DNA from 4 places in the Clostridium sp. RTP31139st1_H3_RTP31139_211217 genome. Region 1 is predicted to be linked to each of the others. Evidence: a T-box and tRNA genes for the amino acid it is inferred to sense, from the RefSeq annotation. Region 1 holds a T-box; the other regions hold tRNA genes.
What was found. A T-box is a leader RNA that pairs with one kind of tRNA and senses whether it is charged. The one in region 1 lies ahead of metG (methionine--tRNA ligase), so its partner is inferred to be a tRNA-Met.
Positions count from the first base shown of each region.

Region 2: it has a tRNA-Met gene. The T-box ahead of metG (methionine--tRNA ligase) is inferred to sense a tRNA for this amino acid. The anticodon was not compared.
Region 3: it has a tRNA-Met gene. The T-box ahead of metG (methionine--tRNA ligase) is inferred to sense a tRNA for this amino acid. The anticodon was not compared.
Region 4: it has a tRNA-Met gene. The T-box ahead of metG (methionine--tRNA ligase) is inferred to sense a tRNA for this amino acid. The anticodon was not compared.

Region 1 covers NZ_JBCOAB010000025.1:4,719-10,700, reverse strand. The annotation lists gene metG (methionine--tRNA ligase) at 1-1,054, opposite strand, end outside; gene metG (methionine--tRNA ligase) at 1,262-3,205, opposite strand; T-box leader at 3,343-3,580, opposite strand; gene ABUA17_RS11285 (hypothetical protein) at 3,624-3,959, opposite strand; gene ABUA17_RS11280 (FUSC family protein) at 4,154-4,651, shown strand; gene ABUA17_RS11275 (Na+/H+ antiporter NhaC family protein) at 4,781-5,982, opposite strand, start outside.
Region 2 covers NZ_JBCOAB010000017.1:62,542-68,523, reverse strand. The annotation lists gene ABUA17_RS09245 (sensor histidine kinase) at 1-1,604, shown strand, start outside; gene ABUA17_RS09240 (undecaprenyl-diphosphate phosphatase) at 1,646-2,485, opposite strand; gene ABUA17_RS09235 (cysteine hydrolase family protein) at 2,696-3,241, shown strand; gene ABUA17_RS09230 (ATP-binding protein) at 3,388-4,563, shown strand; tRNA gene ABUA17_RS09225 (tRNA-Met) at 4,596-4,671, opposite strand; gene nifJ (pyruvate:ferredoxin (flavodoxin) oxidoreductase) at 4,867-5,982, shown strand, end outside.
Region 3 covers NZ_JBCOAB010000003.1:145,601-151,582, reverse strand. The annotation lists gene ABUA17_RS02730 (class I SAM-dependent methyltransferase) at 28-624, shown strand; gene ABUA17_RS02725 (nucleoside triphosphate pyrophosphohydrolase) at 631-939, shown strand; gene ABUA17_RS02720 (hypothetical protein) at 1,215-1,697, shown strand; gene ABUA17_RS02715 (hypothetical protein) at 1,809-1,952, shown strand; gene ABUA17_RS02710 (SDR family NAD(P)-dependent oxidoreductase) at 2,256-3,014, shown strand; tRNA gene ABUA17_RS02705 (tRNA-Met) at 3,255-3,330, opposite strand; gene ABUA17_RS02700 (3'-5' exonuclease) at 3,591-4,760, shown strand; gene ABUA17_RS02695 (oligosaccharide flippase family protein) at 4,914-5,982, shown strand, end outside.
Region 4 covers NZ_JBCOAB010000003.1:133,807-139,788, forward strand. The annotation lists gene ABUA17_RS02635 (ferric reductase-like transmembrane domain-containing protein) at 1-595, shown strand, start outside; gene ABUA17_RS02640 (hypothetical protein) at 780-1,397, shown strand; gene ABUA17_RS02645 (hypothetical protein) at 1,485-2,351, opposite strand; tRNA gene ABUA17_RS02650 (tRNA-Met) at 2,439-2,514, opposite strand; gene ABUA17_RS02655 (MATE family efflux transporter) at 2,815-4,188, opposite strand; gene ABUA17_RS02660 (GNAT family N-acetyltransferase) at 4,525-4,971, shown strand; gene ABUA17_RS02665 (hypothetical protein) at 5,045-5,176, shown strand; gene ABUA17_RS02670 (hypothetical protein) at 5,241-5,624, shown strand; gene ABUA17_RS02675 (M28 family metallopeptidase) at 5,873-5,982, opposite strand, start outside.

The DNA of each region.
Region 1 (5,982 bases):
ATCTGAAACTATCAGCATTATATTTTTTACATACGTAATCTGCCCAAAGAGCCCAATTTTTAACTGCTGAAAAAGGCTTACTTTCAAGTTTTAGATGTTCTCCTGATATTATTCTCAAATTAGGATTTTTTATGCCAAGTCCTGCTAAAATTGCTGGGAATATTACAGTATGAAAAGGTATATTATCTTTTCCGTGAATAAAATAAACTCTTGAGTCTTCACCTTCCCAATATTCTTTATAATCCTCGCCTCTTTCTTCAAGACATTTCATACTAGCTGTTAAATATCCCATAACCGCTTCTATCCAAACGAATATTTTTTTATCTTCATAACCTTCTAATGGAACATCAACACCCCAATCAAAATCTCTAGTTACTGCCCTATCTCTTAGTCCTTCATCTAAATATCTTTTTAGTATCTTCTTTGCATTTTCTCTCCATCCATCTTGATTTATATATAATCTTTTAACATCATTCTCGAATTTTGATAAGCTAAAAAATAAATGTTTAGTTTCTTTTAAAACTGGCTCAGAATCACAGAATTTGCATCTTATATCTATTAATTCACTACTTTCAAATTCACCATTACAATTTTCACAACCATCACCAGTTGCTTCTTCTCCGCAAATTGGGCATTTTCCTATAATATATCTATCAGCTAAATATTCATTACATTTTTCACAATAAGTTTGTTCTACATTCTTTTCATATATAAAACCCTTTTTATATAATTCTAATATGAAATACTTAACCTTTTCTTCATGATACTCTGAATGAGTTTTTGCAAAAATATCAAAAGAAAACCCTAATGATTTAAAGCATTTTTTAAACTCTTCATGATATTTTTCTACAGCTTCTAATGGTGTTATTCCTTCTTCTTTTGCCTTCATTGTTACAGGAGTACCATGACAGTCTGTTCCAGAAAGAAAAACAACCTCATCCCCCATCATCCTATGATACCTAGCTAAAATATCTCCCGGTAACAAAACTGCAATTCTTCCCAAATGTAAAGGTCCATTAGCATAAGGCCATGCATTACCTATAATAATATTCATTAAAAAACCCCCTTTTATTTAGTTAATAGTTTTGAGTTATAGTAAAAAGGTCAGCAAAGCTGACCTTTTTTTCATTTCCTAAAATCCGCTTATGCCAACTTTATTCCTTAACTTATCACTTGTCACTCACTACTTTAATGAAACACCTACTCATTAACACTCGTAGGTGTAAGTTCAGTTAACTAAATCAAATATTTAGAACTTCACTTATCTAACAACGCTTCCTGTTGGTAATTCACCTGGATTTACTAACTTTAATACGCTATCATCATCTGTAGCTGCTGCTAATATCATTCCTTGTGATAATTCACCTCTTAAAGTAACAGGTTTTAAATTAGCAACTAAAACTACATATTTACCAACTAATTCTTCTGGTTTATAGTGCATTGCTATTCCTGAAATAACCTGTCTTTCTTCTCCATTTAAATCAACCTTTAATTTTAATAATTTTTTAGCTTTTTTAACTGGTTCACATTCTAAAACTTTAACTACTCTTAAATCTATTTTTTCAAAATCCTCAATAGTTATTTCTTCTTTAATTGGTTGCATTTTATATTCTTCTTTTGGCTTGTTAGCTTCTAATTGAGCTAATCTCATAGCTTCTAATTCTTCTAAAGTCTTAGCTACATCTATTCTTGGGAATAAAGCTTCACCTTTTTTAACTTCAGTTCCTGGTGTTGTTCCATCAAATCCTGATAATGAATCCCAAGTTGTTGTAGTAATATTTAATTGAGCATTAATTTTTTCACTTGTACTTGGTAAGAATGATGATAATAATACAGATGCAAATCTTAAGCTTTCAGCTAAATTATATAAAACTGTACCTAGTCTTTCTTTCTTTTCTTCATCCTTTGCAAGTATCCAAGGAGTTGTTTCATCTATATATTTGTTTGCTCTTCCTATAAGTTCAAATACATTTTCTAATGCTTCTGGAATTCTTAAATTATCAATTGCTTTTGTTACTTTAATTGGAGTTTCTATAGCTAAGCTAATTAATTCATTATCAATCTCTTCTTTAGCTGTTGGTGCTGGAATTACTCCATCAAAATACTTTTCAATCATTGCAACCGTTCTTGATAATAAGTTACCAAGGTCATTACAAAGATCCGAATTAATCTTCTTTATAAATATTTCATTATTAAATAATCCGTCTGCTCCAAATGGAATTTCTCTTAATAAATAATATCTAACTGCGTCAACGCCAAATTTATCAACTAAAACTACTGGATCAACAACATTTCCTTTAGATTTTGACATCTTTCCACCATCTACAAGTAACCATCCATGCCCAAATACTTGCTTTGGTAACTCTTCACCTAAAGCCATTAGCATAATTGGCCAGTAAATAGTATGGAATCTTAAGATATCTTTACCTATTAAATGAACGTCTGCAGGCCAGTACTTCTTATATAATTCATCATTTTCACTTCCATATCCTAAAGCAGATATATAGTTAGATAATGCATCTATCCAAACATAAACTACATGTTTTTCATCAAAAGTAACTGGAACTCCCCAGTTAAAGCTTGTTCTTGATACACAAAGATCTTGTAAACCTGGCTTTAAGAAGTTATTAACCATTTCATTTTTTCTTGATTCTGGTTGAATAAACTCTGGGTGCTCATCAATATATTTCATTAATCTATCAGCATATTTGCTCATTTTAAAGAAATAAGCTTCTTCTTTTGATTTTTCAACTGGTCTTCCACAGTCTGGACAATTTCCATTAACTAATTGTGTTTCTGTCCAGAAAGATTCACATGGAGTACAGTATAATCCTTCATAAGAAGATTTATATATATCACCTTGGTCATATAATTTCTTAAATATTTTTTGAACTGTTTTCTTATGATAATCATCAGTAGTTCTGATAAATTTATCATAGCTTATGTCCATCATACTCCATAACTCTTTAATTCCAGCAACTATTTCATCAACATGCTCTTTAGGAGTTATTCCCTTTTCTTCTGCTATTCTTTGAATTTTTTGACCATGTTCATCTGTTCCTGTTAAGAACATTACGTCATATCCATTTAATCTCTTAAATCTAGCTAAAGCATCCGCTGCTACTGTTGTATAAGTATTACCGATGTGTAACTTAGTAGATGGATAATAAATTGGCGTAGTTATATAATATGGTTTTTTAGTCATATTACTTCCTCCTCTTTTTTGTTAACAATTTATTGCTAAAAGTTATAGCTTAAAATAATAGAATCATTAATTTTAATTACTAACTAAAAACTCTAACTCCTAACTAAAAAATGCCTCTATATAGGCTTTTATACCCATATAGAGGCGTTATATACGCGTTACCACTCTATTTCATATTTATTTCACAATAAATATCTCATTAGGTGACTATCATCACCTTGCAATATAACGGTTGCTCCCGTATTACCCTAACTTTTTCAAGCTCAGATAATCAGCTCCAAGACCATCTTCATAAAGTTCAGTAACACTAGCTCTCACCCATTCTAGCTCTCTTTAGATACATTCCTTAACTACTCTTCTCTTCTATGCATTTATTAATTTTATAATATGCTAAAATGTAAAAACTGTCAAACCTATTCTATTTATTTTTAAACTTCTTTTTTATTATGCCCTCTATTATCATAAAATTTACACATATCACAATAAATAATATGAAAATAATAGTAATTATATTAATATCAAATAATAATCTTGCTATTATTATAATTGTAAATAATAACGTTCCTGTTGTACTAAAAACCTTACTAGCAACCTTATTTCCATACTCCCATTCTAAATTACTATTTTTTGCACTTCCAAATTTATATCCCCTACTCACATCAGGATATTTCGAATATTTATTTTCAAAATACCATCCACATGCCCATAATATTATTGGAACTATTTCTAAAATAACAAGTATAATAAAATCCATTTTATCCCCACTTTACTATATATTCTTAAAAATAATTATAAATCATTTTTTATTATAAAGTATGAATAATATATAAATTTATCTATAAAAATATAATTTTTAACATTTTTTGATTTTAATAAAAAATATAATATTAAATAGTGAAATTTGACTATTTCTTAGATATAATATCTAAAGGGATAGGAGGCTTAATTATGGAAAAATTTCAATTTCCTAAGGTTGGACTTAGAACAATAAAATCAGGTATAGCTGTTTTTCTATGTTTGTTACTTTTGCCTAACGAACCTTTTTTTGCTTGCCTTACTGCAGTAATTTGTTTACAAGATACTGTTTATAACTCAATTCATATGGGTATAAATAGAGGTGCAGGTACTATATTAGGTGCTAGTTTTGGCTTAATATTTTTATTCTTATTTAGATCATTAGAAAATCATATATCTAATACTTACATATCAAAACCACTTATATACTTAATTATTGCTATAGGTATTATCTTAATGATTTATCTATGCAATATTCTAAAAAGGCCAGGTGCTATAAATATAACATGTATTGCATTCCTAGGTGTTACTACAGCTCATGCTTATAGTGATCCCTTATTTTATGCAACTAACAGAATAATAGAAACATTGCTTGGAATAGTAATTTCAATATTAGTTAATAAACTTATAACACCACCACCACATAAATAATTGGAATTTTATAATAAAAAAATTTAAATATAAGTGTATCTACATTATAGATTAAAACTATCAAAAAAGGGTTATGCTTCTGCATAACCCTTCTAATATATAGCCCTCTTTATTTATTTTTCTTATTGCTTAAGCTTCTTCAACCTTCTTACCGAATATTTGTACTCCTACATATAATGCTATTAATGAAATTGGCAATACTATATATATTGGAACTCCAAATCCCGATGGAATATATCCAAATAATATAGTTACTGCTGCAACAAATAGCGAATACCATATTTGTGTCTTAACATGTTCAATATGATTGCATCCAGCTCCCATTGAAGAAAGTATTGTTGTATCTGATATTGGTGAACAGTGATCGCCAAAGATAGCTCCTGTTAATACCGCACTTGTACAAACTACTACAAATGACATATCTGGATTAATTGAATATGCTAATGGAATTGCAAGTGGCATTAATATACTCATTGTTCCATATGCAGTTCCTGTAGAGAATGAAATTACTGCCCCTAAAATAAATATTAAACTTGGTAATAAGAATGCTGGTATTGCCCCTTTTAATACTTCAACTAAATAATATGCAGTTCCAAGTTCTTTAATTACTGATCCTAATGACCAAGCTAATATTAATATAACTCCAGTTATTATTAACCCTTTCATTCCATCAACCCAAACTTCAATAGCTTCACTTAAAGTAAATATTTTCTTACAAACTCCCATTAAAATAGCAACTATTGAAGCAAATAATGCTGATTGGAATAATGCTACAGAAGCATCTGAAGCAGCAAATGCTTCCATTATGCCTTTAAATGAAAATGGTGAATTAATCATAATTTCTTGAGTTGCAGATGGATCTCCACCAATTATTGCACTATATCCACTATAATAAAATGCTACTAATGCAGAAATTATTAATGCTCCTATTGGAATAATTGCATTCCATATACTAAGCTTAACACCTTCTTTTGGCTCTAATTCATCCATTTGAGCTGTTGCTTCAACTGCAACCTCATCTTTAATATTCTTATCTCTGTTTCTTGCCGCAATCTCAGCTTTTCTCATTGGCCCAAATTCTTTTAAAGTTAAAGCCGTTATCACTATAAATGCCAATATCAATATGTTATAGAATCTATAAGGTATTGTTTGAAGAAATACTCCAAAACCACTTGCCTCTACACCTATTGAACTAAATCCTTCACCAATTAAACTTACTTCTAATCCAATCCAAGTAGAAATAATAGCTAGCCCAGCCACTGGTGCTGCTGTAGCATCTATAATAAAAGCCAATCTTTCTCTTGATATCTTCATTTTATCAGCTACTGGTC
Region 2 (5,982 bases), on a different contig from region 1:
TATATATGTTAATTGGAACGGTATTATTTTTATGTTTTTCCATTGTTGGTATAGAAATATTAGATATAAATAATCTAAAAAGCACTATAATTATACAAGATATTAATACAATTAATGTATTACTTGGATTAATAGCAATTCCATGTTGTTTGTTATATTATTATATGTACAAAAATAATGAGTTTTTTATTTTGAAATTATCATATATAAGTATATTTATTGAATATATTTTTGTAAATTTTATAATTGAAAATATTGGATTAAGTGCGCATTTAATAACATTTCCATTTGTAGTAAGAATATTTTTACTTACTATTGCAATATTAAGCGAAAGTAAATATGCATATAAAATTGTTAGTAGAAAGAAACTTTCTGTAATATTGATTGTTTTAATAAATATTATAGGGACATTTATAGAAGTGAAATTAAATTTAAGCAATATATTTTCAATAAAAAGTATTAATTTTTGGAATATAATTCAATGTAGTTTGCTAATTTATTATGTAATATTATTACTTATCCTAGTAAAAAGGTGTATAAGAAAAAGTGAGTTTATTTACACTATATTTATTACTACGATAAGTATATTTACAATTAGAAGAATTTTTTATTTAAATATTTTCTCTAAATATGCAGAGAAAGTATTAGTTTATAATAGATTTTTAAGTACTATAGCATATTTAATTTTACTTGTTGGATTATATATTGAAGTTGTTAGAAGAATAGAAGTAAGTAATAAATTAAATAATCAAGTAAACAATTTAAAAGACTTTCAAAAAAAATATAATGAAATTAAAGGGATTGAAAAAGCAAAGACTCAGTTCTTTGCAAATTTATCACATGAAATTAAAACACCTATTAATATAATTTATTCATGTTTTCAATTACTTGAAATTAGCAAAAGCCAAGGTGAAAATGCTTTATGGAAAGCTTATTGCAAATATGATGGAACTATAAAACAAAATTGCTTTAGATTATTAAGATTAGTAAATAATCTTGTTGATATTACAAAGATAGATTCTGGATTTATGAATCTTAACTTTGGAAATTATGAAATCATCAGTTTAGTAGAGGATATTACGTTGTCAATTATTCCTTATGTTGAAGCAAAAAATATTAATGTTTTATTTGATACATACGTTGAAGAACTTATAATAAAATGTGATCCTGAAAGTATAGAGAGAGTAATTTTAAATTTATTATCTAATTCAGTTAAGTTTACTGATGACAATGGAAACATAAGTGTTTTAATGGATGCGGATGATGAATTTGTTACAATCAGAGTTAAAGATGATGGAAGTGGTATATCAAAAGGAGTTAGTGAGCATATTTTTGAAAGATTTGTTCAAGAAGATAAATCTTTTAATAGAAAGAAAGAAGGAAGTGGAATTGGGCTTTCATTAGTAAAGTCCCTAATAGAACTTCATGAGGGAACAGTTTCTTTAGAAAAGGAAGTTGAAAAAGGTTGTGAGATTGTTATAAAGCTTCCAAATGTAAGAATGGAAGAAGATAATGATAATAATAGTAGGATAATAGATGCAGAAAATAAACCATTAGTACAAAAGATTAATATTGAGTTTTCAGATATTTATGAGTTGTACTAAAAAAGACTGAGTAAGTTTACTCAGTCTTTTTTATGTAAAGATTATCTTATTACATAGAAATATGCTAATACTAATATTCCAAGTACAATTCTATACCATCCAAATACTTTAAAATCATTATTTTTAATATAAGACATAAGGAATTTAATTGCTAGAATTGACACAATAAATGCAACAATCATTCCAACTAATAATATAGTAAGTTCACTTCCAGTCATAACAAAACCAGTCTTTAATCCAAACTTAACAAGTTTTAATGCGCTTGCACCTAACATAACAGGAATAGCAAGGAAGAAAGTGAATTCAGCTGCTACAGTTCTTGAAACACCTATTAATAATGCACCAATTATAGTTGCACCAGAACGAGAAGTACCAGGGAAAACAGCTGCTATTAATTGAAATAAACCTATCATTACGGCAACTGTATATGTTATTTCTGTTAAACTATTTATTTTAGGATTTTTATCCTTATTGTAGTTTTCAATAACAATAAATAGAATACCAAATAAAATTAACATAATTGCAACAGTAGTTGGGTTATAAAATAAAGCATTTAAATAATCATCCCATAAAAGTCCAACGATAGCTGCAGGAACACATGCAATTAATATTTTAACCCACATTATAATTGTATCTTTTTCAACTTTAACACCGTTATCAAATTTAAACGGGAAAATCTTTTTCCAATATAATAAAATAACTGCCAAAATAGCTCCAAGCTGGATAACTACTAAAAACATTTCCATAAATTCTTTTGAAACATTTAGTTTTAAAAATTCGTCAACTAAAATCATGTGACCAGTACTACTAACAGGAAGCCATTCGGTTACCCCTTCAACGATACCGAGAATTATGGCTTTTATAATTTCTAAAAATTCCATTAAATTACCTCCAAAATTTAACCATATAATTTATTACTTTACCATTATATAAAAGATTAACCTTTTAATAAAGGTAAAAAAGTTAAATATCAGAAATTTTTAAGAAAATAAATATGTAATTTTTAAAAATAAGTGTATATACAGAAGTAACATTTAGATAGGTGTTATGGTAAAATATATTTAATTAATTTATAGTTAGGAGGATGGATAATGAAAAGAGTATTGGTTGTAGTAGATTATCAAAAGGATTTTGTAGATGGAGCATTAGGATTTGAAAAAGCTAAAGAAATAGAAGAGGGAATATATGAAAAGGTAAATAGTTATTTGTCAAAAGGAGATAAAGTAGTATTTACATATGATACTCATACAGAGGATTATTTAGCAACTAGAGAAGGTAAGAATTTACCTGTAACACATTGTATTTTAAATACTGAAGGACATGAACTTTATGGAAAACTTAGTGAATTCATTAATAATAAAAATACAATTCATATAAATAAGGGTTCATTTGGTATTTCACCTAGTAAAATAATTGAATTAAGTGAAAAACTTGGAGAAAATATTAATTGTATTGAAATTATCGGTGTAGTAACAAATATTTGTGTAATAAGTAATGTAGTAATGTTTCAATCACAATATACTAATGCAGAAATTTTAGTTGATGCTAAGTTATGTGCGGGATTTAATGAAGAATTACATGAAAAAGCGTTTGATGTTATGGAAGGTATACAGGTAAAAGTAATAAATAGAAAATAGATAAAAGTAGGTATTATTAAAGAAGAGTATTAAGGATATAGATTATGGGTATAGAGTATTAAATAAATACTCTATATCTTTTTTATTGAATAAAAATGGATAAAAATATATTATATAATTAATTTTGTTTTAATGGGGTGAGAAGAATGAAGAGGTTTATTTTATTTAATAGTTTAAATGATGACATAATTATATCTGAAGTGTTAAGTTATTTGGAAGAAGATAATTATGATAAACATCAATATATTTTAAATAGGTTATTAGAAAAGGCTTTGGATTTACCTATTGATGGTGATTTGTTTAAAATGTATTTATGTTATTTAGTAAGACAAGATGAAAATTTATTCACAATAAAATCAGAAAAAGTTGGTAATGAAATTGATAAAAATTTATTTAATATAGCATTAAATGATATAAGAGTAATTAAAAGATTATTTGATATTTCAGAAGAGTTTTGTACACTAAATGATAATAAAATTTCAGATAATGATCCAATTTTTAATATTTTTAAATATAATGAAGATATAAATACCATAGGAAATTTACTAGTAGATTTTTATTATAAAAATGGTGCTGGTATTATGAATTATTATAAAGGATTTAAATGGGACAAAAATAAGGGGCTAATAGGAATAGAAAATTGTGATCCAATTACTTTTGATGAATTAATCGGAAATGAAATGCAATTAAAAATTTTAATTAATAATACAGAAAGTTTTATAAATGGTGAACTTTGCAATAATGTATTATTGTTTGGTGATAGTGGAACAGGAAAATCCTCTTCAGTAAAGGCTATTTTAAATAAATATTATAATAAAAAATTAAGAGTTATTGAATTAAATAAAAAAGATTTTATGGATTTAAACAATATTTTATCTTTAATTAAACATAGAGGTCTTAAATTTATTTTATTTTTAGATGATTTATCTTTTGAAGAGTTTGAATATGAATATAAAAATATGAAAGCATTAATTGAAGGAGGTTTAGAGGTAAGGCCTAAAAATGTTTTAATTTATGCAACATCAAATAGAAAGAATTTAATAAGAGAAGGGTTTAATGATAGACAAGGAGACGAAATTCATGCTAGAGAAACAGTTGAAGAAAAACATTCTTTAGCTGAAAGATTCGGAGTAACATTGACTTTTTCAGTAGGTAATCAAAATGATTATTTGAATACAGTATATAAGTTAGCTGAAATTTATAATATTAATTTACCAAAGGAAACATTAAAAAGAGAAGCAATTAAGTGGGCAGCATTAAGTAGTGGTAGATCTAATAGAGTAGCAAAACAATTTATTATGTCTGTAAATTCATTAGTATAAATAAAAAAGGATGTCATATGACATCCTTTTTGTGGTTGCGGGAGCAGGACTTGAACCTACGACCTTTGGGTTATGAGCCCAACGAGCTACCGACTGCTCCATCCCGCGTTGATATCTTTATTTATATTATTAGTATAAAACTAAAAAATTATGCAGTCAATACATCTGTTAAAAAAAGTAAAAAAACTTTAAAAGTAATATACATAATATTTTACATTTTTTCAATACTAATAAAGAATGAAAAAATTAATTGATAAAAGCCTAAAGTATAAAATTAAAAACTAATGAAAGAGAGGCAAAAATATGAGAAAAATGAAAACTATGGATGGAAATACTGCAGCTGCATATATTTCTTATGCATTTACTGAAGTAAGTTCCATTTATCCTATTACCCCTTCATCTCCAATGGCTGAACATGTAGATGAATGGGTAGCACAAGGAAAGAAAAATATATTTGGTGAGCCAGTTAAAGTTGTAGAAATGCAATCAGAAGCAGGAGCAGCAGGAGCACTTCATGGAATACTTCAAAGTGGAGCATTAGGAACTACATATACTGCATCTCAAGGATTATTACTTATGATTCCGAATATGTATAAGATGGTTGGAGAGAGATTACCAGGAGTAATTCATGTAGCAGCAAGAGCACTTGCAACTTCATCATTAAGTATATTTGGTGATCATCAAGATGTAATGGCTGCAAGAGCTACAGGATGTGCAATGCTTTCAGAAGGATCTGTTCAAGAAGTTATGGATTTATCACCAGTTGCACATTTAACAGCAATAAAAGCCAGAATCCCATTCGTAAACTTTTTTGATGGTTTTAGAGTATCTCATGAAATACAAAAGGTAGAAATTTTAGAATATGATGAATTAGCTAACCTTGTAGATTGTGAAGCAATTGATAAGTTTAGAAAAAATGCATTAAATCCAAGTCATCCAGTAACTAGAGGTACAGCGCAAAACCCAGATGTATACTTCCAATTATGTGAATCACTAAATAAGTATTATGACGATATTCCATCTGTTGTAGAAGAATATATGAGTAAAATTACAGAATTAACAGGTAGAGAATATCATTGCTTTGATTATTATGGAGATAAAGAAGCCGATAGAATTATAATTTCTATGGGAGCAGTAAGTGAAGTTGTAGAAGAAACAATTGATTATTTAATGAATAAAGGTGAAAAAGTTGGATTAGTAAAAGTAAGGTTATATAGACCTTTTAGTATTGAAAGATTATTAAATACTATTCCAAGTACAGTTAAAAAAATTGCTGTATTAGATAAAACAAAAGAACCAGGATCAATTGGTGAACCACTATATTTAGATGTATTAAGAGCAGTAAATGAAATGGATAACCCTCCAAAGGTAATAGGGGGAAGATTTGGATTAGGTTCTAAAGATCCATATCCAGCAGAT
Region 3 (5,982 bases), on a different contig from region 1:
TAATTTATCTAGAAGGAAGTAGCAACATTGAAAAATAACACATTAGATTTTTACAACAATAATTCAAAAACATACATAGAAACAACACTTACAATTGATATGAGCAAATTATATAAAGAGTTTTTAAATAATATCCCAAAAGGTGGAACTATCCTAGACTTAGGGTGCGGAAGTGGTAGAGACAGTAAAGCATTTATAGATAAAGGATACAAAATAACAGCAGTAGATGGTTCCAAAGAATTAGCACAAAGTGCATCAAACCTAATAGGTCAAGAGGTTTTAGTTAGTAAATTTGAAGACTTATCATTAATAGACAAGTTCCATGGAATATGGGCATGTGCATCATTACTTCATGTTAATAAAAAAGATATCCTAGATGTTATAAAAAATGTATCCTCAAATTTAAATGATAATGGAATCTTTTATATGTCATTTAAGTATGGTGAAGATGAATATATAGATGAAAAAGGAAGATATTTTAATTGCTATACTGAAGAAACTTTTAATGAATTAATAAATAAAGTTGAAGGTTTAAAGATTATGAAAGTTTATAAAACTATTGATATTGTTCCAGGAAGAGGCGATATTACTTGGTTAAATGCAATTTGTGTTAAGGAGAGTTAAGAGGTTATGAAAACTTATAATAAGTTAGTAAGAGATTTAATACCAGAAGTTATAAAATCAACAGGAAAAGAATGTGAAATAGAAATAGCTCCAAAAGAAGAAAGAACAGCACTTCTTGAAGCTAAACTTATGGAAGAGGTTAATGAATATTTAGAAGATAAAAACTTAGAAGAGCTTGCAGACATTATGGAAGTTTTATTTGGACTAGCAGATAATATTGGATATAGTGAAGAAGATTTACTTAATAAAAGGCAAGAAAAGTTAAAAGAACGTGGTGGATTTAAAGAAGGAATTATATTAAAAGGTGTTAAATAGAAAATAAATCGATACGATACCTAAAAGAATGTTTAATTTGAAACAAGATATTAAACAATACAAAGAACTCTACTAATAAATTATAAGGTAGAGTTCTTTGTATTTTAATTTAAAAGAAGTTCAGTTACTTTATAAAGAAAATAGTATTAATACCTATTATTAATTATATAGATAAGCATAAAGACTACTCCATATGAGTAATAAAATGAAACTTTTTATTCATATATTATATAGGATTTTATTTGCAATAAGATTTTATTTAGGGGGTCAAATATATGAAAAGATTGCTTATTGTTGGAATACTAGCTACTTTAACTTTATTTGCAGGTTGTTCAAGTGCTACAGAATTACAAGAAAATGAAAGATACAATTCACCAGAAATTGAAGAAGCTGAAGATGGTGAGATAGAAGAATCAAAAGAATCAGAAATCAATATAAATGATTTTGTAATAACAGGGCAACTACAACAACCAGACAGCATGGGCACTATATATTATCAAGCTACATTAACAAATAATAGTAGCTATCCAGTTAAGTATGCAGATTTTAAGTATAATATAACTAAGGATGGTGTCAAAGAAGGTTCTTATTTAACATTTTCAGATACAATATTAGCAGGAGAAACAAGTAGTATTAGTGAATGCTTTGGTAGTGATGATATGGAGTTAATTAGCATTGAATTAACTCTAGTAGATGCTGAAGGTAATGACATTTATGTTGAATATGATGTTAAGCTTAATCAAATGGAAATATGGTAATAAAATAAATAGAGCAGTAAAAATAAAGGGTATATAAATCGTTTATAGATCTTATTAGATATATTTATAAATAAAAATAGTATATAATAGAATTAAAAGAAGTCATTTGTTGTGGCTTCTTTTAATTTTTATGTTAATAAATGTGGATTCCACATTGTTGAATTTTTTAATAAATATTATAAAGATTCTCAAAATGATAAGATTGATGGTGAATTTAATGAAGAGTTTTTTAGGTTTGAAAAAGTAATGAAATAAGTATACCTAAGTTAAGGCGTTACAATTTGATTATTAAGTTTATACAAGCAATTTTAATATATTGACTTTTAAAGGGGTGTCTAAAATAGACATACCTTTAAGATATACTTATTTAAACAATAATTTTAAGCAAGGATAATAAAAGATTAATCAGCAATATAAAACCTTATAGAATATTTAATAGAAATTAGTAATTTGAAATTTTTTACAATTAATAAAAAACATGATAAAATTATAACTATAAAAATAATATTTTTATTCAAAATAAAAGGATAATAAAGAGATGCAAATGGAGGGGATTATATGTTAAAGAACAAGGTAGCTATTATTACAGGAGGTAACTCAGGGATTGGAGAAGCAACTGCACTATTGTTTGCTAAAGAAGGTGCAAAGGTTGTAATAACTGCAAGAAGAAAAGAACAATTAGAAAATGTTGCCCAAAGAATCAGGGGCTTAGGTGGAGAAGTATTAGTAGTAACTAGCGATATTTCTAAAAAAGAAGATTGTAAAAATGTTATAGATGAAACAATAAAAACATTTGGTAAATTAGACATTTTAGTTAACAATGCTGGTGTACTAGATCATGCACTTTTACCTATTGAAGCTGTTGATGAAAATGATGTTAATTTTGTAATAGATGTTAATACAAAAGGAACTATAAATATTACAAATGTAGCTGCTAAGGTAATGTTAGAAAATAAAAGTGGCGCAATTATTAATGTAGCATCAGTTGCTGGTGTTTATGGTTCTGGAGGAGCTGTATATTGTGCTAGTAAAGGAGCAATAATTGGATTAACTAAAAATATTGCATTAAGAATGGCTAAAGAAGGAATACGTTGTAATGTTGTGTGCCCTGGTTCAGTAAAAACACCAATGTCTAAATCAGAAAATTTAGCTAATATGAATATGGATATGATGAATGCTATGATGGCTCATGCAGATTTAAAGCTACCAGTTTGTGAACCAGAGGATGTAGCTAACACTATAGCTTTCTTAGCTAGTGATAAGGCTAGAGCAATAACAGGACAAGTATTAGTAACTGATTTTGGTGCAAATTTATAATAAAATAAAAGTTAATTATTAAGCTAAGTAAACTTATATAATGAGTTTTATTATTAGGGTAATATGAAAATAGTAAATAAGTAATACATTTAAAAAGCTAGAAAATATTAATTAGTTTTCTAGCTTTATATTATTTTATATGAATTTTTGAATAAATTGTTTTTAATTTTGAGTTAATATGAATTTATTAAATACTTATACAAAAAAATAAACCTTATAAAATATAAGATTTATTTTTCTTGGTTGCGGGGGCAGGACTTGAACCTACGACCTTTGGGTTATGAGCCCAACGAGCTGCCAACTGCTCCACCCCGCGATATTATGTCTTGCAAACTTGTTTTGCTTAACTTGTAGGTTAAGTATAACTTTATAATTACATATAGTCAAAACTGCATTATGCCATATTAAGCCTTTAGAGGACAAGAAGTAGTTTAGAATACTAAATCTAGCTATATGCTATCAATATAACAACTTTTAAGTATTAATGATTTTTTAATATAAACTATGTGATATAATTTTTAATATATTTAAATTAATATAGTAATAAATTTATAAAATTAGAATAGAGGTACAAGTATGATAAATCCCAAAAGAGAGTGGAGAAAGTTTGAATCATTGGAAGAAAAAATAGAAGTTTTAAAAGAATTAAAACTAATTAGCCCTAAGGCAAATGAAGTTAAAACTTTATATTATAAAGGTGCATATACAGAAAATGCTGTAGAATGCGATGTTGTTGGAATAGTTGATAATAATGAAATAATATTAGATATAAATGGTGAATTACATAGCATACACCCAGATTACTTATTAGATATGCAGAAAAAAGAAAGATTCATAATTGTAGACATAGAAACACCAAGAAGCTTTAGTCCAGCTGATGGAATAAGAGAAGTTGCTGCAATAGTTGTAGAAGATTATAGAGTAATTGATAGCCTTCATTTAGCAATTATTAATGATGAAGAAAAATATAAAAATGGATATGGTGATGGCTTAGATGCAATTGAAGAAAATGAAGAGCTTAAGTCAAAATTCAAATCATTAATTAAGAAGTATAAGTGTCCTTTAGTAGCACATAATGCAAGTTTTGATAGAAACTTTTTAAGATATTGGGGCTGGGTTGAAGATAATCAAGAATTTTATTGTAGTATGAATACAATAAAGCAAAAAGAAATATTACCTTCATATAAGCTTGTTAATTTATTAGAACATTACAATATTAAAAAGGGACAGGCTCATAATGCATTACAGGATGTTTTAGATTTATTAGAGCTATTAAAAGTTATTAAGCCTGAAAGATGGTCAGCTTTAGGTACACCAACATCAGCATCAGTTGCAAAGAAAAGTAACAAGGATAGCAAGAGTAGTAATGAAGCTAATGGTGCTAAGCAAGCTAATGGTGCTAAGCAAGCTTCAGCTCCAACAGCAAATAGATTTAGAAAGTTTGCAAAGGATAAGGAGCAAGTTGCAGAAGAGAAAAAAATGATTGAGTTTGCTAAGGAAAACTTAATAAAGGATATATTTAATAAAAAGAAAATAGTCTTTACTGGTGATATGTCTAAAAGTAGAGCAGAAATGAGAGCAACAGCTATAAGATATGGAGCTGATTCACCAACTAGCATAAGTGGAAAAACTAATATGCTTGTAATTGGAGAAGGTGCTGGAAAGAGCAAGTTAGAAAAGGCTAAAACTCTAGGAATAGAAATAATTACTGAAAAAGAGTTTTGGGATATTATTAATAAAAATTAGTTTTATTTCTATGTAATGAAATTTAATTTAAAATATATACCAGAAAATATAATTATTAAATTATTATAAACTTTAAATTCATCAATTTAATATAAGTAATTTATTGTAAACACTTAACATATAGTAGCAATATAATAAGTTAAGAGGTACTGTATGGAAAATAAAACAAAGAATTTATTTATAAATGCAATATTATTATCAATTACAATGATGATAATGAGGAGTATAGGAGTTGTATTTAATGTATACATATCAAATGAAATTGGTACAGAGGGGATGGGATTGTACAAGCTTATTGGAACAGTGAGTATGATTGCAATAACTTTTGCAACTTCAGGAATAAGTTCAGCAGTAACAAGAATTGTAGCAGAAGAAATGTCAAAGCAAGAGTACAATAATGTAAAATATGTGGTGTTTAAAGCATCTACAATATGTGGAGTATTGGGAATAACAGCTTCTATTATATTATTTGCTTTTTCTAAAAATATAGCTTTAATATTTTTAAAAGACACAAGAGTAATACTTTCAATAAAAATATTTGCAATAAGCATTCCTTTTATTTCAATATCATCATGTTTAAAGGGATACTTTTATGCTGTTAGAGATATATTCATACCAATAACAACTCAGCTTGCTGAAAAGTTTATACAAATTACAGTAATAGTATTATTATTACATTCAGCTGTATCTATAAAATTAGAATATGGTTGTGCAGTTCTTGTATTAGGAAGTGTTATAAGTGATATTTTATCTTGTTTATATGTATTTATAGAATATAAGTTGGAAAAAAGGGAAATTAAGTATTTAAGTAATGTACAAGGAAATACAAAAGGGTTGATTAAAAGGTTATTTAAAATATCTATACCTATGGCTACTAGATCCTACCTAATGTCTGCATTTAGTACAGTGCAAATGATATTAATACCATTATCTCTTGTAAGGTTTGGAATGTCTGAAAGTGAAGCTATAAGTGCATTAGGTGGAGTTATGGGAATGGTTTTTCCCATAATTATGTTTCCAGCAACATTACTCATGTCTTTAGCTAGAGTTTTGATGCCAGAGATTTCTAGAGCTAAGGCTATTAATAATAAGGAAAGGTTAAATAGTGTAATTACTAGAAGTATTGGTTTTACAAGTATAATAGGTATTATATCTTTCTTTATATTTTTTACATTTTATAATCAATTATCTATATCAATTTATAACAGAGAAGATATAGGAA
Region 4 (5,982 bases), on a different contig from region 1:
TATAATACTAATTACAATTTCATATACTGGTGCTATTGCTAATATCCCTGAATTTATAAGATTTTATATATTACCACTATTTACAAATAGTGCTTTTGCAACATCATTATTTATAGTAGTTATGTATACTGGTGCATTAAAAAATGGTAGTAAGCTTATGAAGCTTTTATTTCCTATAAGAGCTGAATTATCAATAATTGCATGTATTCTTACTCTTGCTCATAATATAATTTTTGGTAGATATCACTTTGTTGCGTTATTTACTAACCCAAAATCAATGTCATTTAATATGCTTTTAGCTGCAATAGTTAGTTTAATGTTAATTGCAATTATGCTTCCACTTATGATTACATCTTTCCCTAACATAAGGAAAAAAATGAAGTACAAATCTTGGAAAAACCTTCAAAGATTTGCTTATGCTTTTTATGGATTAACTTATTTTCACATAATGCTTATAATGATGCCTATAGCTAAAACTGGTAATACTAAATATATTATAAATGTTTTAGTTTATAGTGTTGTTTATTTAACATATGCTGTACTTAGAATTAATAAAGCTTTATCTAAAAATAAGAAACTAGCAGTACTGTCTTAAAATCTGAAAAATTCAAAAAACCTATGTGCGGATAAGAATAAATTTTGAGGAAAGTAATTAGATCTTACTATGTATGTCTTTTTACTTTCCTCTATTTTTTAACATATTTATATTACAAATTATTTAAAAATATCCATAAATATGATAATATTATGCTAGTTATTACTAATAAGGGGGAACTATTTTGAAAAATGATGATGCCATTTATAGTTATGTAGAAAGAAAAATGATTGATTCTAATACTAATAAAATTACTTTCGATCCTAATAGACACAAAAAGAATGACATATTTACAGTTAGTGACTTGCTTAAAAAAATCTTACTTTATGGTTCTATAATTTTAATAATATGTGGATTTACCTTTTATCCCACTATCGCTAAACATAACAAAAAAACTCAAGATTTTATTGTTGAAATCTCATCTATAGTACATGAGTCTAACGATATTATGAATACAATTATTACTGAATATAATAACAATAATTTTTCAACTGATTATAAAACAAGTCTACAAAATAAACTTACTATTTTACAAAGTAATAATTTAGATGATTATACTACTTCTAAATATGGTACTTTAACAATAGCAACTACTCAAATATTAAATAATACCATAGATAGTATTAATATAATTTTATACTCTTCTACCGCTGATTCTTATAACTCCGGCGCTTTAAATGCTAACTTGAAATCTTATAAAGATAATATTGATATTTATAATAAATCTCTATTTCAATTTTTTGATGATAACGGAATCTTCTATAAAATTAATAGTGATGGCTCATATACTTATAATCTATAAATTTACATTTATCTTAATAAACGCCAAATAACAGGGCTGTATCAGATTGAATTAATAAATTCAATCTGATACAGCCCCATTTTTATTTTAATTTCTAAATAAACCATCTAATTTTAAATCTAATAAATTAGCAAATAATGATAAAGTGTTATTAGTTGGAATAACATTATTATTAATGTCTAATATCTTTCCAAGACCATATTCAGTATATATATCAACTGTTGGAAAATTATTTTCATCTCCTAAATTACAGATAATATCTGTTTCTTTTAAAGATACAATATTATTATCATTAGGAGTTACAAATTCATAAAGTCTAGTCTTATAATTATGTCTTAAGACCTTTACTTTATCAGTAACTTTAATTTTATTAGTTTTATTATTTATATCATACTTTGAAATAGATGAAGCTATATTATTAATTACAAAATAATCAACATTTCTCTTATAATCTACCCTTTCCTTAAACTCTGCTAACCTTTTTAAGTTTAGGTTTATATCTACAGGTATTTCTTCCTTTTTTAAATTATCAAAGGCTTTTTTTATGTAAGACAATTCTTCAGTTCCATTTAGTTCTTTTGATGATATATCCATACAATTTCTATAAATATCTTCAAAATAATTAAATGGTAATGCATATTTAATATTATTTAAAATCAAATATACTTTAAATTTAGCAGAGCTATCACCACTTCTAAATGAGTAATTTATATCAACTAATAACATTTCATTTAAATCTTCTGTATAAAATGTTACTTTTTCAATTCCATTTCTATATTCTGCTGTATAATTTTCATCTTTAGATAATGCTTGTGTATGTTGATTTATTATATATGTACCTTTAAATCCAAGATCATCAATTGAACCTACTCTTAATGATGTCTTTGGTGATAGTTTTTTTAGGTTAATATATGGTCTATTTTCACATAGATTATTTTCTAGTATTATTCTCACAGCTTAATCTCCTTACATAGTTGAATTTAATTTTATTTATAATTTATACAAAAAAATAAATCTTATAAAAATATAAGATTTATTTTTTGGTTGCGGGGGCAGGACTTGAACCTACGACCTTTGGGTTATGAGCCCAACGAGCTGCCAACTGCTCCACCCCGCGATATTATGTTTTGTAAGCTCTCTTGCTTAACTTGTATCCTTAGTATAATCTAATAAGTATTTGTAGTCAAAGTTGAATTATGTTGTATTATGGCTTTAAAGTGTAAGAGGTAGCTTAGAGTCTTAAATGCAAGCAGATAATACTAAATATCATTTAGAGCTCCAATCTATTATTTCAAGAAATAAAGTTGTTTACTTCCATACAATGTTTATCAAAGATTGAAGGTAGTAAAAGAAATACTTTAAACATTTCTTTTACTACCTTTATAATAGATAACCCTATTTCATAAAAATAATATTATTAAACAATCTTCTTTTGAGAAACCCTCTTAGTACCTATATTCTTAAACTCAACATATATCATTAATATTGATACAGTTCCTGCAATAAAGTCAGCAATAGGACCAGAATACATTATTCCATCAATTCCAATAAATAAAGGCAATACAACTATTAATGGTAACAAAAATAAAATCTGTCTTGTTAAAGAAAGAAATATACCCTTCTTTGGTTTTCCTATAGCAGTAAAGAAATTAGATGATATAGGTTGCAGACAATTTAAAAATGTAAAAAATAAAAATATCCTAAAATACTTCACTGCAAAAGTATAATAAACTTCAGAACCTGAACCAAATATAGATACTATTTGCCTTGGTAAAAACTGAAATGCAAGAAAAGCTACTACTGATACACCTAAACCATAAGATATAGCTGTAGTATATGCCTTTTTAACTCTATCATATAGCTTAGCTCCATAGTTAAAGCTTACAATAGGCTGTAACCCTTGAGAAAGCCCAATTACTATTGACATATAAATTTGATTTACCTTTGTTATAATTCCTGCACATGCAAGTGGTATTGACTCTCCATATACAGATAATGCGCCATAATATGTTAAAGACTTATTCATTACAATTTGTACAATCATCATTGCAAGCTGATTAAAGCATGGTGCTGCACCTAATGAAATTATTTTACTTACAAAATTCCACTTCGGTATTAAATGCTTCTTTTCTATTTTACCTGTTTTATATTTTAATAAATATCTTAATACTAAAAATGCAGCAAAAATTTGTCCTATAATTGTTGCTAATCCTGCTCCTACCATTCCCATATTAAATCCAAATATAAATATAGGGTCTAAAATTATATTAATTATGGCTCCAGATAAATTGCATAACATGCTATATTTAGGACTACCATCTGCTCTAATTAAATGTCCCCCACCTGTAGAAAATATTAAAAATGGAAAACCTATTGCAGTTACTCTTGTATAATTCTTAGCATAAACTAATACATTATCAGGTGATCCAAAAAATCTAAGCATAGGTTCCAAAAATATCTGAATTATAATACATAAAACTACCCCTGAAAGAAAAAGTAATAATGCAGAATTTCCTATATAATATAATGCCTTTTCCTTTTTTCCTTCACCTAATGTCAAATTAAAAGCTGATGCTGCTCCAATTCCTAATAATAAAGCTAAAGCAATACATGAGGTTGTAAGTGGAAATGTTATGTTAGTTGCAGCATTCCCTAATTCTCCAACACTTCTTCCAATAAAAAATTGATCTACTATATTGTATAATGCACTTACAAGCATTGCTATTATACTTGGAATTGCAAAATTTCTTAATAATTTATTTATTGTCTGTGTACCTAAATTATTCTTCATTTTATTTTCCCTCGCCTTCATATTCTTTTGCTTTTATATATTATTTGTAAAACACAGTTTGTTTATAAACAAATAAATATAATATTAAGTTTTTTGATGATTTAATCATTTTTCATTATCCTTGATTTTACCAACTAATAATCATTATACCAAATATAAAATTATAAAGCATATTCCTCATATCTCATACTTTTAATTTTTCTACATCGAATTAAAAATTTACTATTTAAAACAAATAATGGAGTTATTTTCTATTTTATGTTAATATTCTATTAAATAGTTGTCAAAATTATATTATTGTATAATTAATGGGAATTTATTGAGGAGATAGGAAGAATGAATATTAGAAAAGCAACAAAAAAAGATTTATCAAGAGTATCAGAAATATATGTTTTTAATAATAGAGTGAATTATTGGCCAATTTTTAAAGATGATGGCTTTTCTTTTGGAGAATTACAAGTAGTTACTATGGTTGATAATTATTTTGGAAAAGATGAAATATTAAAAAATATATTAGTTTATGATGATGGTTTAATAAAGGGATTTATTGAAATGAAAGAAAGAGAGATTTGTAAAATATATGTAGATACTTTTTTTCAAAGTAAAGGAATTGGAAAAGAACTTATGGAATATGTAATTAATGATTATGATGCTAATAATCTTTGGGCATTAGAAAAAAATGAAAAGGCAATTTCTTTTTATATAAAACATGGATTCAAATTAACTGGTGAAAAAAAATTTGAAGAAGGTACTACTGAATATTTAGTTCATTTAACTAGATAAGTTTTAATTTATCAAATAGATCTTATGAATAATTGTAATATAGTATTCTTGACGTAATAGTAGGAATTTAAAGATGGACTTATTAGCATTATTATTTGTATATACGTTAATTATTGGAGCATTTGCATTAGTAGCATATTTTACAATTAAGAAAGCAGTAAAGGATGCAATTAAAGAAATTGATAGAGAAAGAAAAAATAATTAATATTAAAAGGGAAATAAATCATGCTTAAAAGTGAAGGATAAAATTTCTACATGAGAGGAGAATCATGAACAAGAAAACAACAACTTATTTTTTTGGAATTATTGGAATAATCACTTGGAGTATAACAATATTTTTAAGAGAACAATCAATTAATAATTCTATTATTAATTTTATATTAGGAATTATGCCAAATATATCTGCCACATGGTTCTTTATTTGGATGGCTGAATTTACACTTAATATTAAAAAGCTTAACTTTACAATTAAAAGAGCTATTTTTTCATCTAGTATAATTTTTATATTAGCTTTAGTATCAGAGATAATACATGACATATATCTAGAAAGCCCTTTTGATATTAATGATATTATAGCTACTATATTATCCATAATTCTTTATCTAATAGTTTTCTATTTTAAAAAGAATACTATTATAGAAGACCAATTTTAAATAATAACTTACTAAAAATAACGCATATTCTATTTTTGAATATGCGTTATTTTCTATGATCAATTCAAAAATATTATTAACAACCCCATTAGTCATCTATTTTCTTATAAAAGCCTTTCTTTAAAACATACTCTACACTTATAAAAACCACAGCTACAATTGCTAATTCAATTTCTAATTAAAATAAAATCATATATTACATCCGCTTTATTATAGTAAATACAATTCTATATCTAACTATACAGATATTAATTAAATTTAAATGAACTAACAAAATCATCTACTGATTTAACTACTTTATCTAACCTATCATAATCTATTAACTCAGGTGTATCATTTTCCGTATGAATTACCTCTT